Regions from separate parts of the Bradyrhizobium sp. CCBAU 45321 genome, predicted to be linked through region 2. Evidence: predicted binding sites of a transcription regulator. Region 2 holds the regulator's gene; each other region holds the start of a gene.

Region 1 (5,091 bases), on a different contig from region 2:
ACCAGCCTCAAACTGCTTAACTAGGTCCTTCAGCTCTTCACGCGCGGGACCATAGAATGCATTGCGTTGCTCACCTGCGGTCAGCATGCTTGGTTGATTGAGGCGATAGAAGAGTTCGCTTGGTTCGTCGGGCAGATAGTCTGTTATCCTGAAGCATCGAAGCGTGTATTGGTCCATTAGGCGCTTGTCTGTGGGAGACAGGCGCCTGTAGTAAGTTCCGTCCAGTCCTTTGATACGATCGTCTAACGGTGTGATGCTTCCATCGATCGAGAAGTCATTGCGGACAAAATCTCGAAGAGCTGCGAGGCGCTGCTGACCATCCAGCACTTCCATTCGCCCGTCTTTAGTTACGACCAAGAATACTGGCGGTATTGACCACCCTCTAAGCACGGTATCAATCAAACGCCTCTTCTTTGCCGGCGACCAAATCTCTTGGCGTTGAAAATCGGGCTGGAGATCAATGTCGCCACTCTCGATTCTCTCGACAACCGTCTTTAAGTCTGGTTCCCAGGGCGTCAACTTCATTGATAGTTCTCTACCTTTGCGGGAACGATATCAGCTCGTGATTCGGCTGCTAATCAGCAATTAGGATCAATCCCCACACTCTGAGCAAGAGTGTTAGATTCGATCCGGCTTTCGGCATCCCCCACAAACAAAAACGGCCGGATCTCCCGATCCGGCCGCTACTCAAACTCTACTCTGCTAAGCCTACGCCACGCGACGCAACTTAGCCCCGCCCAATTCCGTAAAATCTCAGCTCGCCTGCTTCGCCGGCTGGGCGTCGCCGACCTTCTTCTGGATGGCGCGCTTCAGCTCGAGGGCGCGCGGGGAGAGCGCGTCGGCGCTCGCCTTGAGCAGGAAGGGGTCGAGGCCGCCATTGTGGTCGACGCTCTTGATCGCGTTGGTGGAGACGCGCAGGCGCACGTTGCGCCCCAAAGCTTCCGAGATGAACGTCACGTTGACGAGGTTCGGCAGGAAGCGGCGCTTGGTCTTGATGTTGGAGTGGCTGACCTTGTGGCCGACGAGGGGGCCCTTGGCCGTCAGTTCGCAGCGGCGAGACATGGTAGAAATCCTTTAGTTCGAACCCCCAACGAGTGCGGCCGCCATCTCGGCGCCACGGGGGCAAATTCTGTCGTCCTTGCAGGGAGCGGGCGGACGTATAGGGGGGAAGGGGCCTTGCGTCAAGGTTTTGGGTGGTCTTTTGGAGCCGCCCGGGCGGTGCGCTCCCTCTCCCGCGCTTGTCGCGCCGAAGCCTTTGGCGAAGGCGGATGCGGGAGAGGTCGGAACGCCCCCCTTACCGCCGGATCACCAAAACGGCAATGATTGTCACGCCTTACCATCACATAAAGGGCGTATTCGGCGTCGAAGAGTCCTTTGGAGTTCCCGGGGCTGCACGCTCCGACACATTGTTTGTCGCGGTTTTTGGCTTAAGTAACAGCGGATCGCGCCCCGATTGGATTATTTCGTGCCGACAACGCTTCATTTCGCGCAAGACCTGCGCTCAGCCTGTCTGCGTCCGGCCGGCCGGCTGATGGCGCTTTGCGGCCTGGCGCTGGCCGTTGCGGGCGGCGCGGCGCCGGCGGCGGCGCAAGGCAAGCTCGAGGCGCAATACGAGGCGACGCTGGCGGGCATTCCGGTCGGCAAGGGCGCCTGGAACATCGACATCCAGGACGACGTGTTCTCGGCGGCGGCCGCCGGCGGCACCTCGGGGCTGTTGAAGTCGTTCACGGGCGGGTCCGGCACCGGCGCCAGCCAGGGGCGCGTGGTCAACGGCGCGCTGGTTGCGACCGGCTACCAGGCCTCCACCACCACCCAGAAGAAGACCGAAGAGATCCGCATCACCCTCGACAAGGGCAATGTGAAGGATTTTGCCATCCTGCCGGAGCCGCCGGTCGATCCTGACCGCATCGTCGTCACCGAGGCGCATCGCCGCGGCGTCTGGGACCCCATGACGGCCTCGCTGCTGCGCGTGCCCGGCACCGGTGATCCCGTTTCGCCGGACGCCTGCCACAGCTCCGCGCCCGTGTTCGACGGCCGCATGCGTTACGAGCTCAAGCTCGATTTCAAGCGCATGGAGACCGTGAAGGCGGAGAAGGGCTACAAGGGCCCGGTCGTGGTGTGCTCGATCTATTTCGTGCCCATCGCCGGCTACATCCCGGACCGTCCCGTGATCAAATACCTCGCCGCCCAGCGCAACATGGAGATCGCGTTCGCCCCCATCGCCGGCACGCGCATCCTGGTCCCGTTCTGGCTGAAAGTGCCGACCCCGCTCGGCCCGGCCATGCTGGAAGCGACGAGCTTCATCACGTCGCCCCAGCCGCCACGCGTGGCGAAGACGCAGTAGGCGAGGAGGCCGCACCGCTTTCTCCACCGTCATTCCGGGGCGCGCCCCTTGGCGCGAACTATGGTGCGCCCTTGCGCACCTGAGAATCCATCGGGCTACAGCGACGGTTTCACGATGGATTCCGGGCTCGCGACTGCGTCGCGCCCCGGAATGACGAGCGAAATGGGAGCCCAGAAGCGCGCCCTAATGATTTCAACGACTTACCTACTGTGCATGGGGTTGTTTTCGCACTCTTTGTTTGGCCAGCCCCGCCGCAGGGAATCCATTTGACTCCTCCCCGATTCTGATTCGACTCGCCGCCATCCCCAGCTTTAACCAGTCCGGTCGCTTGTGTGCCTGCGCAAAACTCCATCTAGTCGCAACCAAGACGAGTCCCGCGACATGTTGCGTGAACGGAACGGGACTCGTCAGGGAGTCAGCGATTCGGCCGCGATTCGTTCTAGAGTCGTTCCGAAGCTTAAAGCGAACGGGAAAAGCGTCGCAAAGTGAGACAGTTGCGCGGACTTTGGGGAGGGCGCTTCCACGCCCGCGGTGTGCCCCTCACCCTGAGGAGGCCGCGCAAGCGGCCGTCTCGAAGGGCGAGGGGCTTGGCTCCCCCGGCAGCACCAGCCGGGCCTTCATCCTTCGAGACGCGCTGACGCGCTCCTCAGGATGAGGAACGAAGAGCAAGCCCTCTCCCCGCCCCGGATAGCACTGACATTCGCCCAAATCGCCATTACCTAATCCGCTAGACATGGCTTTCTCCTCCTCCCCCTTCGCCTCCGAGCGCGCACCCGGCGCGGGCGTCACCGCGGTGCTTGGTCCGACCAACACCGGCAAGACCCATCTCGCCATCGAGCGGATGCTGGCGCATCCCTCGGGCATGATCGGCCTGCCGCTGCGCCTGCTCGCGCGCGAGGTCTACAACAAGATCGCCGACAGAGCCGGTGAAGCCAGCGTCGCGCTCGTCACCGGCGAGGAGAAGATCAAGCCGAAGAACCCGCGCTATTGGGTCTCGACCGTCGAGGCCATGCCGCGCGATATTGACGTCTCCTTCCTCGCCGTCGACGAGGTCCAGATCGCCGCCGATCTCGAGCGCGGCCATGTCTTCACCGATCGCATCCTCAACCGCCGCGGCCGCGACGAGACGCTGCTGTTAGGCGCCGCCACCATGCGCCCGATCATCGAGCGCCTGTTGCCGGGCGTGTCCATGATCACGCGGCCCAGATTGTCGCAGCTCGAGTTCGCCGGCGATCGCAAGATCACGCGCCAGCCGCGCCGCACCGCCATCGTCGCGTTCTCGGCGGATGAAGTCTATGCGATTGCCGAGCTGATCCGCCGCCAGCACGGCGGCGCCGCCGTGGTGCTGGGCTCGCTGTCGCCCCGCACACGAAACGCGCAAGTGGCGATGTTCCAGAACGGCGACGTCGATTATCTCGTCGCCACCGATGCCGTCGGCATGGGCCTCAATCTCGATGTCGACCACGTCGCCTTCGCCTCCGACCGCAAGTTCGACGGCTACCAGTTCCGCCGCCTGACGCCGTCCGAATTCGCGCAGATCGCAGGCCGCGCCGGCCGCGCCACCCGCAACGGCACCTTCGGCACCACGGGCCGCTGCGCGCCGTTCGAGCCCGAGCTCGTCAACGCGCTGCAGAACCACACCTTCGATGCGGTGAAGGTCCTGCAATGGCGCAATTCCAAGCTCGATTTCTCTTCGCTCGGCGCGCTCCAGGTCTCGCTGAACCTCGCCCCCGGCCACGAGACGCTGACGCGCGCGCCGATCGCCGAGGACATGCGCGTGCTCGATCACGCCGCCCGCGACGGCGAGGTGCGCGATATCGCGCATGGCAAGGCCGCCGTGGAGCGGCTTTGGGAAGCCTGCCAGGTCCCGGACTACAGAAAGCTGTCGCCGGCCGCCCATGCCGAGCTGGTGACGACGCTGTACGGCTTCCTGATGCGCAAGGGCTGCATTCCCGATGCCTGGTTCGAGTCCCAGGTCACCCAGGCCGACCGCATCGACGGCGACATCGACACGCTGTCGGCCCGAATCGCCCAGATCCGCACCTGGACCTTCGTCGCCAACCGCCCGGACTGGCTGAAAGACCCGGAACGCTGGCAGGGGATCGCGCGGGAGGTCGAAAATAAATTATCGGATGCGCTCCATGAACGCTTGACTGAGCGTTTCGTTGATCGCCGGACCAGTGTATTGATGCGCCGCCTGCGGGAGAACACGAGCTTGAATACTGAAATCGGCAAGACCGGCGAAGTCATCGTCGAAGGCCATGTCATCGGCCGCCTCGATGGCTTCACCTTTGCACCGGATGCGGCGGAAGCCGGCTCCGATGCGAAAGCCTTGCAGGCTGCAGCGCAAGCGGTGCTCGCCGGCGAGATCAACGCGCGCGCCGAAAAGCTGGGCAATGCGCCGGACGAGCAGTTCGTGCTCACCTCCGAAGGCATCATCCGCTGGACCGGCGATGCCGTGGCGCGCCTCGCTGCCGCAGACGAGGCGCTGCATCCGCGCATCCGCATCATCTCGGACGAGCGCCTGACCGGCGCGCCCCGCGACAAGGTGCAGGCGCGGCTCGAGCTCTGGCTCAAGACCCACATCGAAAAGCTGCTCGGGCCGATGTTCGAGCTGTCGAAGGCCGAGGACGTCACCGGCATTGCCCGCGGCATCGCCTATCAGCTGGTCGAGGCGCTCGGCGTGCTCGAGCGGCCGAAGATCGCCAGCGAGCTGAAGGATCTCGATCAGCCCTCGCGCGCCGTGT
Region 2 (5,091 bases):
TCTTCATCGAGCCTGTCCGCCGCCTCAAGCCACTGCAGCATCGGTCATTTGGCTGCGGAGCGAACGTTCAAAATTCAGGCAGGACGGCCCAAACTTCATGCGGCGACGAGGCGCGGCGGCGGGCTCGCCGATCGAATGTCCTGAAACAAAAACCCACCGGGCTCGCCGGCCTCGGCCGGCGACGGCAATTTCAATCCCGGGCTCGGCCTTTCGGCCGAAGGGCGTCAGCCGATCGGCAGGCGCGTGATCGTGGGCCGCGTGTCGGCGACGGTCTGCGGCTTGTGCTCGCGCTCGGGGGCCGGCTGCGTCACCGGCAATTGCAGCACGGTCGCGCGCTGGCCTTCGACGAGCTGCGTCACCAGCACATATTTGCCGTCGGGAAATTCGATCGCGTCATGATGGCGATCGGGAATGTGCGGGTCGATCTTGCCGAACTTGCCGACGCGAGAGTTCACGGTGCGCGTCCAGATCCAGCGGTTGTCGTAGCGGACGTCGTCGGCGAAAGCGAGCTCCGTTCCCGGCAGCAGACAGACCGCGACGGAGGGATCGGCTTCAGAAGCGAAGCCGCGCGTCGAGGTGCCGCGGAAGGTTGTCGTGACGATCGTCTCGCCGACTACGGCGGGGCGCGTCGCGACGGCATGCAAGCTGTAGTCACACATCGGGTGCTCCTCATGCTGGGATAGCGACCCGCGTCTCTTTCGAGGCGCAGGCCTCTATCAGAGTGGAAGCATACAACGCTCTGCTCGGTTATGGGCAAATCTGCGGCTCGCGTTCGCAGCACGCGATCACATTATCTTTCCCGGATTCGATAGGAACAAACCTCGCGTCCTTGCATTCGGCCGGAGCTATCAGCACTGCCGGCACAACTCTACCGGCGAAGCAGAAATGGCTGCGCGCCTGCGCGGGCGAATGTCGCGCGGGAAGATGGACCGGACAGCCGGCGCAGAACCAGAGAAACCGTCCAGCCGGAGCGGACAAGTATCCGCTCCGATCCTGGATCGCCGATGCCGATCGAAGCGCGCGCGGCGCTTGAGACTTCCGGTATCAGTACTTCCGGTAAAGCCCGATCAACTTGCCCTGGATCTTCACGCGGTTCGGCGGAAGAATGCGGACCTCGTAGGCGGCATTGGCGGGCTCGAGCGCGATCGAGGCGCCGCGGCGGCGGAAGCGCTTGAGCGTGGCCTCCTCGTCGTCGATCAATGCCACCACGATGTCGCCGGTATTTGCGGTCTCGTTGCGCTGGATCAGCGCCATGTCGCCGTCGAGGATGCCGGCCTCGACCATCGAATCGCCGCGCACTTCGAGCGCGTAGTGCTCGCCCGAGCCGAGCATGTCCGGCGGCACGCTGATGGTGTGGCTGCGGGTCTGCAGTGCCTCGATCGGCGTGCCGGCGGCGATGCGGCCCATCACGGGCACCGCGACCGGGCGCTCGCCCTCGTCCGCGGGCGGGCTGGAGCTCGCGCGCACCTTGCCGAGATTGCCCTCGATGACGCTCGGGGTGAAGCCGCGGCGATTGCCGGCGGCGGCCTGGAGCTCGGGCAGCTTGATCACCTCGATGGCACGGGCACGGTTGGGCAGGCGGCGAATGAAGCCGCGCTCCTCGAGCGCAGTGATCAGGCGATGGATGCCTGACTTCGAGCGCAGGTCGAGCGCATCCTTCATCTCGTCGAAGGACGGCGGCACGCCGCTTTCCTTCAGACGCTCGCTGATGAACCGCAGAAGCTCGTATTGTTTGCGCGTCAACATCTCGACCAAAGTCCCCCGGTTGATGTCGTTCGATTCCGAGACGATGAAGTCGGCAATAAGCCGCTACATCCTCGAAACAAATCATGAACGGACACTATATGTTCGATATGTGTTCCGCAACTGCTTAATTTATGGTGAACGCGGCCAAACTCGCGGAATGCGTGTGGCTGGGCGGCTCAGACGGGCAGCCGGAGCACCTCGCAAGGCGTCCCTGCCTCGGCCTTCGGCGCGAACGGTGCACGCACGAGAAGTACCTGTGCCGCAGCGAGATTCGCAAGCAGGGAGGAGTCCTGATGGCTGACGGGAAGGGCGACGCGCGTGCCGTCGTCGCGCACCTCCAGCCGCGCACGCAGATAATCCTCGCGCTGGTCGTTGGCGGCGAGATCGCGGCCCAGCACGGCGCGCTCGCGCTGATGATGAATCGCTGAACGGCCCGACAGGGCGCGAATCAAGGGCACCATGAACAGGAAGGCGCACACGTAGGACGACACGGGATTGCCGGGCAGGCCGATCACGCGCATCGCGCCTAGTCGACCGTGCATCATCGGCTTGCCGGGCCGAATCGCGATCTTCCAGAACGCCATCGCGATGCCTTCGCCCTTGAGCGCCTGCTGGACCAGGTCGTGGTCGCCGACCGACGCACCGCCGGTCGTGATCAGGATGTCGGCGCCGCTCTCGCGCGCGCTGCGGATGCCGGCGGACGTCGCCTCCAGCGTATCGGCGGCAATTCCGAGGTCGATGGTCTCGGCGCCCTCGCTGCGGGCGAGCGCATGCAGGGCATAGCCGTTGGAATAGACGATCTGGCCACGACCAGGCGTGGTGCCTGGCATCACGAGCTCGTCGCCGGTGGCGAGAACGGCAACCCTCGGGCGGCGGATGACGGCGAGATGCGGATGATTCATTCCGGCGGCAAGGGCGAGATCGCGCTCGGTGAGACGGATTCCCTTGCGCAGCAGCACGTCTCCTTCGCGGAAGTCGACGCCTGCAGGGCGGATGTGCCGGCCGAAAATGGCGGCTTCCTTGATCGTGACATGTTTGCCGTCGGCAGCCGTGTCCTCCTGGATCACGACGGCATCGGCGCCGTCGGGAACGACGCCGCCGGTGAAGATCCGCACGGCTTCGCCGGGGCCGACGCTTCCCGCGAACGGCCGGCCCGCCGCGACCTCACCGACGACGGTCAACCTCGAATCGTATGCCGCGTCCGCCGTGCGCACGGCATAGCCGTCCATCGCCGACATCGCCTCCGGCGGCTGCGTGCGCCGCGCCGCGACATCGCGGGCGAGCACACGATGGTAGGCCTCGTCGAGGCAAACCATCTGTTCAGCCAGCGGCTCGACGCCGGCCAACACCGCGGCAAGCGCGTCAGAAACCGGCATCAGGGCCACGGGCGAACTCCTGCTGAGCACATCAGTCAATGGGCGGCGAGAGTTCTAGCCGAGTGCAGGCGTGAGGCAAAGCAGCACGCGGGATGATTTATCCTGCGTGATCGCGGGGTGGAGGAGGTCGGCTCAACTCCGCCGCGGCATGATGCGGAAGGCGAGACAGACCGGAACGAGGATTGCCATGGCAAGGACGAGAATGACGAGCGCCACGGCCAGCATCGGTCAACGCTCCGTCGGATCGCCTGGACTGAAATCCGCGACGTCGGGCGCCTTGGGACCCTGATCTTTGTCGGGCAGCGGATCGGCCTGGGATTTCAGGTCGGCGGCCTTGCTGATCAGCTTGGCGGAGAGGTCAGAATCCGAGGTGGTTCTAGCGAATTCGAGCAGGAGAGAGGCTTGCTTGGTGAGATAGGTCTTGCCCAGCACGTCGATCAGTCCAATGTAGAAGTCCCAACGGACTCATGAGTCCGAAAGGTGGTATTCCGTTCCCGGAACTCTGTATAAAAATGCACAAAGTGATCAGGTTCCACAATTTCAGCAGTTTTTGTTCCGGCAAGTGAGCGCGCTCCGGGCTTTCCCGCGGCTCAGATCCCCAGTGCTTTCAATGCGTTCCCGACATCGCGCGGCGAGGTGACATGCACGGCGGTCAACCCCCGCGCCCGCGCTCCCTCGATGTTCTCGGCGAGGTCGTCGAAGAACACGATGCGCTCGGCCGGCACGCCGATCGCCGCCACGACATGGTCGAAGGCCTCGGCATCCGGTTTGCGCAGGCCGATGCTGGAGGACAGATACAGCTCGCGGAAATGGCCGAGCAGACCGGCATATTCCTTCGAGAAATAGTCGACGTGCGGCCGATTGGTGTTGGAGAAGGCATAGAGCGGCATCTGCTTCGCCGCCCGCGGCAGCAGCTCGGCGATATCAGGCATCTCGCCGGCGAAGATCGCGTTCCAGCCTTCCAGGAATTGCGCATCCGAGATGCCGATCCCGAGCGAGGACCGCAGCGAGGCGAAATAGTCCGCATCGCTGATCTTGCCCATCTCGTGCAACCGGTAGGCCTCGTCGCGCACATAGCGCGCGATGATGGCCTCGGGCTGGCAGCCGGCATGTCCCGCCCAGCAGGCGATCGCCTTGGAGAAGTCGATGTCGAGCACAACGCGCCCGAGGTCGAACAGCAGCGCATCCGCGCTGCCGGGAGAGAGCGATGTCATTGCGTCCTTCACTTCAGTATGGCGCGTCAGTAACGATAGGGCTCGTGATCGAACAGCGGGAACGCGCTGAACACGCTGGGCGCGTTGGTGGCGGTCGCCGGATGCAGGCAGGATTTATCGATCTCGGCGAATGAGGTGGCGCCCAGGAGGCCGAGGCAGCGCAGCACCTCGTCTTCGAGCAGCTCCAGCATCCGTGCGACGCCGGCTTCGCCGGCTGCCGCCAGCGCCCAGCATTGCAGCCGGCCGATGCCGACGAGGTCGGCGCCCGCCGCGATCGCCTTGACGATGTCGGTGCCGCGGCAAAAGCCGCCGTCGACCATGATCCTGGCGCGGCCCTTCACGGCGTCGACGATCTCCGGCAGCACGTGCATGGCGCCGCGGCCGTGGTCGAGCTGGCGTCCGCCATGGTTGGAGACGTAGATCCACTCGACGCCGTGATCGAGCGCGATCTGCGCATCCTCGGCCGTGGCGATACCCTTGAGGATCAGCGGAATTTTGAACGTATCCTTGATCATCTTCACGGTCCGCCACTCCAGGCCCTTCTGGAAATCGCCGCCGGTGGCGCGCAGGCGGCTCTCGCGAACGTAGCGCTTGGCGATGTCACGTTCACGACGGCTGTAATGGGCGGTGTCGACGGTCAGGCAGAAGGCGGCATAGGCGTTCTTCTCGGCCCGGCTGACGACATCGGCGACGAAAGCATCGTCGCCGCGGACATAGAGCTGATAGAGACGCAGTGCATCGGGGGCAGCCTCGGC
Region 3 (5,091 bases), on a different contig from region 2:
TCAGGACGCCAATGTGAAGGTGACGCGGCTCGCCCACGGGGTTCCCGTCGGCGGCGAGCTTGATTATCTCGATGAAGGTACGCTATCGGCTGCGATGCGGCAGCGCACCCTGTTCTAGCCATCCAGACTTCACGGAACGGACGACATGACGAAACTTTTCGCCACACGCTTCGCTTTGGTCGCGACGATGCTGATGCTGGTGACCCCGGCCATCTCCGCGCAGCAGCGTGACGAGGCACCGCCGCCGTCCAAGCCCGGCAAGCCGATCAACACTGGCGACGTGCTCTCCGGCGAGCTGAACGCGATGAAGGTGCGCGACGCCAAGAACGGCAAGCGCGTCGCGACCTACCAGATCACGTCGGAACCGCGCCGCCTGCCGCCGCCGAACGGGCTGTGCAATCTCGAAACCGGCCCCGAGACGTTCCAGCTCGTCACCTCCAGCGAGGCGCAGGCCGCGCAGCTGAAATCCTTCGTCGGCAAGGAGATCTCCGTGAAGGTGGACGAGGTCGCCTGCGCCAGCGATCCCGGCCAAATGAGCGAGGCCGTGATCACGAAGTGGAGCCTGATCAAGAAGCAGTAGGGAGCTCCACTCCCTCGGTCGTCATTGCGAGGAGCCCTTGCGACGAAGCAATCCAGACTGCCTCAGCGGTGACAGTCTGGATTGCTTCGCTTCGCTCGCAATGACGAAAGAGAGAGGTGAGTCCTACACCCGCACCGGCCCCAGCGCCTCGAAATGCCCGCGCCTCTGCAAATACGCCAGCAGCATCAGGCTCGGGATGGCGACGAGGACGGAGATCGCGAAGAACATCGGCCAGCCCGTCGCTTTCGCCAGATAGCCTGCGCCCGACGACAAATAGGTCCGTCCCACCGCGGCGAGCGCCGTCAGCAGCGCATATTGGGTCGCCGTGTGCAGCGGGTTCTGGCACAGCGCCGAGAGATAGGCGACGAAGATTACGGTGCCGATGGCGTTGCAGAAATTGTCGGAGGTGATCGCGAGAGTCAGCGCCCATTCGTTGACGCCGACGAGCGCCAGCCACGAGAACGACAAATTGGACATCGCCTGCACGATGCCGCCGATCCACAGGCTGGTCGCGAGCGAATAGCGCCGGGCCACAAAGCCGCCGGCAAAGCCGCCGGCGAGGGTCGCGACGATACCGACGCCCTTGACGATCACGGCATAGTCGTTCCGCGTGAAGCCGATATCGATGACGAACGGCACGGTCATGTTGCCGGAAAACGCGTCGGTGAATTTGAACAGCACGACAAAGGCGAGCACGACCCATGCTTCCTTGCGTCGCAGGAATTCCGAGAACGCGCCCAGCGCCGCATGGAACACCCGCGTGAGCGCGCCCTCGTCCTGCGTGGCGGCCTCTGCGCGCGCGGATTGTGCGGGCTCGGTGGCGGCGAGCGCAGTCACCGTGCCGATCAGCACCAGAGCCGCCATCACTACATAGCCCCACATCCAGGCGGCGCCACGAGGAACGATCGCCTCGAAGCCGGTGACGATGAACAGGGCGCCTGCGGTCGATACCAACATGCCGATGCGATACGCGGCGACATAGGCGGCCATGCCGGCGGCCTGCTCGCTTTCGGGCAGGCTCTCGACGCGGAAAGCATCGACCACAATGTCCTGCGTCGAGGACATCGTCGCGACCAGCAGCGCGCCAAGCGCGACGAGCAGCGGCGATCGTGCCGGATCGGTCAGCGCCAACAGCAGAATCGCGCCGATCAGCAGCAGTTGCGAAAACACCAGCCACCCGCGGCGACGTCCGAAGGACTGCGTGAACAGCGGCACATGCAGCGCATCCACCAGCGGCGCCCACAGGAATTTGAGCGTGTATGGTGTTCCAACCAGTGCAAACAGCCCGATCGTTCCAAGATCGACCCCTGCTTCGGCCATCCACACCAGCAGCGTCGATCCCGACAGCGCCAGCGGCAGCCCCGAGGAGAAGCCGAGAAACAGCACGATCAGCACCCGCGGCTGCAGGTAAACGGCCAGGCCGTCGCGCCAGGAGGGCGAGGCGGCGGAAGTCGCGGCGGGGGAGGTCGCGTCGGGTGCGGTCATGGAGGGGTGTTAGCAGATTCTGGGGGAAATGACTCTTGCGAGCTCAGTGGGGCGGATGCTCTCTCCACCCTCTCGGTGTCATCGTCCGCGAAGGCGGACGATCCAGTATTCCGCGGCGTCTCGGTTCAATCACAACTGCTGCGGCGTACTAGATACCCCGCCTTCGCGGGGTATGACCGCCTTACGGTGGTCCGGCTATGCCAGGATAGAGATCATCCCAGTTTGGGTTATGCTGCTCGATCAAGCGGACCTTCCAGGCCCTGTTCCACTTCTTCAGCCGCTTCTCCCGCCTGATCGCGTTCTCGGGATCATCGAACTGCTCGAAGTAGACCAGCCGAACGACATCATACTTTTCGGTGAAGCTTTCGATGACCTTCAACTTGTGCTGCGCCACTCGGCGGACGAGATCGTTCGTCACGCCGATATAGAGCGTGCCGCCAATTCGGCTGGCGAGAATGTAGACGTAGTAAAGGCGTGCACCCATGTGACCATCTCACCGCCCTTATCGTCCGCGCGCAATTGCGCAGGGGGGCGGACGATCCAGTAACCACCAGCGTCTCGGTTCGATCACAACCGCCGCGGCGTACGGGATGCCCCGCCTTCGCGGGGCATGACAGTGTGCCCCAATCTCACTCCCCTGCCTGGAGCTTCCGCGGAAACAGCTCGGCCGCTCCCGTCGCCACCAGCCGCGGCGCCTCCGGCGCATCGCTCTTGCTGAAATCGAGTTCCTCGATGCGGCCTGCGCGCTTCTCGATCTTGTCGGCGGAGATCAGCACCTGGCGGACGTCCTCGCTCACGTCGGCGAAATGCTTCTGCAGCTTCAGGACGCGGTCGCGCAGTCGCCCCAAATCGTCGCCGAGCTTGATCACCTCCGTGCGGATCTGGTCGGCGGCATCGCGCATGCGCGCGTCCTTCATGATCTGCTGCATCACTTGGATCGCGAGCATCAACAGCGAGGGAGACACCAGCACGACGCGGGCGCGATAGGCTTTCTGGATCACGTCGTCGAAGCCGTCGTGGATCTCGGCGTAGACCGATTCCGACGGCACGAACATCAGCGCCATTTCCTGGGTCTCGCCGGCGACGAGATATTTTTCGGCGATGTCGCTGACATGCTTCATCACGTCGCTGCGCAGCCGCTGCGTGGCGACGCGTCGCTCCTCGTCGGTGCGGGCATCGTGCAGCGCCGTCATCGCCTCCAGCGGAAACTTCGCGTCGATGCAGAGCGGGCGCTGGTCGGGCAGGAACACGACGCAGTCCGGCCGTTTTCCGGTCGAGAGCGTGAACTGGAACTCGTAGGAGCCCTTGGGCAGACCGTCCTGGACGATCGCCTCCATCCGCGCCTGGCCGAAGGCGCCGCGCGACTGCTTGTTGGCGAGCACGTCGCGCAGAGTGGTCACCTGCGTGGTGAGGTCGGTGAGGTTCTTGTGCGCGTTGTCGATGATGCCGAGCCGTTCATGCAGCGCGCGCAGGCTCTCCATGGTGTTGCGGGTCGAATGTTCCATGGACTGGCCGACCCGATGCGTCACCGAATCAAGCCGCTCGTTGACCGCCCGCGCCATCTCGGCCTGGCGTCCCGCGAGCGCCTGGGTCATGGCGTCAACCCGCCCCGAGGCCTCGCTCTGGGCGCGCAGCACCTGGGCGAGGCGCTCCTCGAGCTCGTCGGCCCGGATCGCGTTCGCCATGGCGAGTTCCGCGCCACGCCGCCCCGAGCGCGCGATCACGACCGCAATCACAACCAGCAGGATGAGGACGAGCGCACCGAAGCCGATCAGCGCATCGACGATGCGCACCGGCCAGTCGCCCAGCATGACAATGATCTCGTTCATGCCGCCTTGTAGCCGATTCGCTGCACTCTCGCGAACGAAGAGGGAACATTCTGGGTTAACCGGCCCTTAATTTTCATGGTTAATGAAAGGTGAAGTTTTATGGTTAGCGAGGGGTTAACGGGTTCCGGGCCGCATTGACCGCATCCGGCGCGCGGCTTAAATCGCGGCCATGGCCCTCAGAGAAATCATCATCCTGCCCGACAAGCAGCTGCGCCTGGTCTCCAAGCCGATCGAGAAGGTCACGGCGGAGATCCGCAAGCTTGCCGACGACATGTTCGAGACCATGTACGACGCGCCCGGCATTGGGCTCGCGGCGATCCAGGTCGCGCAGCCGCTGCGCCTGATCACCATGGACCTCGCCAAGCGCGACGAGAACGGCGAGACCAAGCACGCGCCGCGCGTCTTCATCAATCCTGAGATTATCGCCTCGTCCGAGGAACTCTCGGTCTACGAGGAAGGCTGCCTCTCGATCCCGGAATATTACGAGGAGGTCGAGCGGCCCGCGAAGGTGCGCGTGCGCTTCACCGATCTCGACGGCAAGGTGCATGAGGAAGATGCCGAAGGCCTCTACGCCACCTGCATCCAGCACGAGATCGACCATCTCAACGGCGTGCTGTTCGTCGACTATCTGTCCAAGCTCAAGCGCGACCGCGTCATGAAGAAGTTCGAGAAAGCCGCCAAGCGCGCGGCGGAGTAGGCCTCGGCTCTCTCAGGTCGTTATGGCCGGCTTGACCCGGCCATCCACGCCTTGCTTGCTTTGTCGCCAAGACCGTGGATGCCCGGGACACGCCCGGGCATGACGGAGAACCAGAACTCTCACCGAACGCAGCTACATGCCCCTCCGCCTCATCTTCATGGGCACGCCCGATTTCTCTGTGCCAACGCTGCTCGAGCTGGTCGCTCATGGCCACGAGATCGCGGCGGTCTACACCCGCGCGCCGAAGCCGGGCGGGCGGCGCGGCCTGCAATTGCAGCCGACGCCGGTCGAGGAAGCCGCGCGAAAGCTGGGTATCCCCGTGCTGACGCCGAAGACGTTGAAGACCGAGCAGGCGCTGGCGGAGTTCCGCGCGTTTGATGCGGATGCGGCCGTCGTCGTCGCCTACGGCATGATCCTGCCGCAGGCGATCCTCGATGCGCCAAAACTCGGCTGCTACAATCTGCATGCCTCGCTGTTGCCGCGCTGGCGCGGCGCTGCGC

What was found. Region 2 encodes LexA, which represses DNA repair genes until DNA is damaged. Its sites were predicted from a motif close to TGTTCNNNNTGTGTTCNG; they were not measured.
Region 1: the regulator LexA is predicted to act here: its motif matches at 2,780-2,797, upstream of ACM43_RS35340 (helicase-related protein).
Region 3: the regulator LexA is predicted to act here: its motif matches at 3,925-3,942, upstream of ACM43_RS07865 (DNA recombination protein RmuC).

What each region holds. Positions count from the first base shown of each region.
Region 1 is NZ_LFKZ01000130.1:592,117-597,207, reverse strand. Features, by position in the region: gene ACM43_RS35355 (DUF262 domain-containing protein) at 1-525, opposite strand, end outside; gene rpmB (50S ribosomal protein L28) at 754-1,062, opposite strand; gene ACM43_RS35345 (DUF3108 domain-containing protein) at 1,529-2,344, shown strand; gene ACM43_RS35340 (helicase-related protein) at 3,078-5,091, shown strand, end outside.
Region 2 is NZ_LFKZ01000014.1:43,947-49,037, forward strand. Features, by position in the region: gene ACM43_RS01880 (GAF domain-containing protein) at 1-7, opposite strand, end outside; gene ACM43_RS01885 (hypothetical protein) at 225-659, opposite strand; gene lexA (transcriptional repressor LexA) at 1,045-1,746, opposite strand; gene ACM43_RS01895 (molybdopterin molybdotransferase MoeA) at 1,923-3,131, opposite strand; gene ACM43_RS01900 (hypothetical protein) at 3,351-3,554, opposite strand; gene ACM43_RS01905 (HAD family hydrolase) at 3,713-4,336, opposite strand; gene ACM43_RS01910 (alpha-hydroxy acid oxidase) at 4,363-5,091, opposite strand, start outside.
Region 3 is NZ_LFKZ01000017.1:390,013-395,103, reverse strand. Features, by position in the region: gene recR (recombination mediator RecR) at 1-118, shown strand, start outside; gene ACM43_RS07880 (hypothetical protein) at 146-580, shown strand; gene ACM43_RS07875 (AmpG family muropeptide MFS transporter) at 704-2,065, opposite strand; gene ACM43_RS07870 (GIY-YIG nuclease family protein) at 2,247-2,549, opposite strand; gene ACM43_RS07865 (DNA recombination protein RmuC) at 2,695-3,894, opposite strand; gene def (peptide deformylase) at 4,064-4,591, shown strand; gene fmt (methionyl-tRNA formyltransferase) at 4,728-5,091, shown strand, end outside.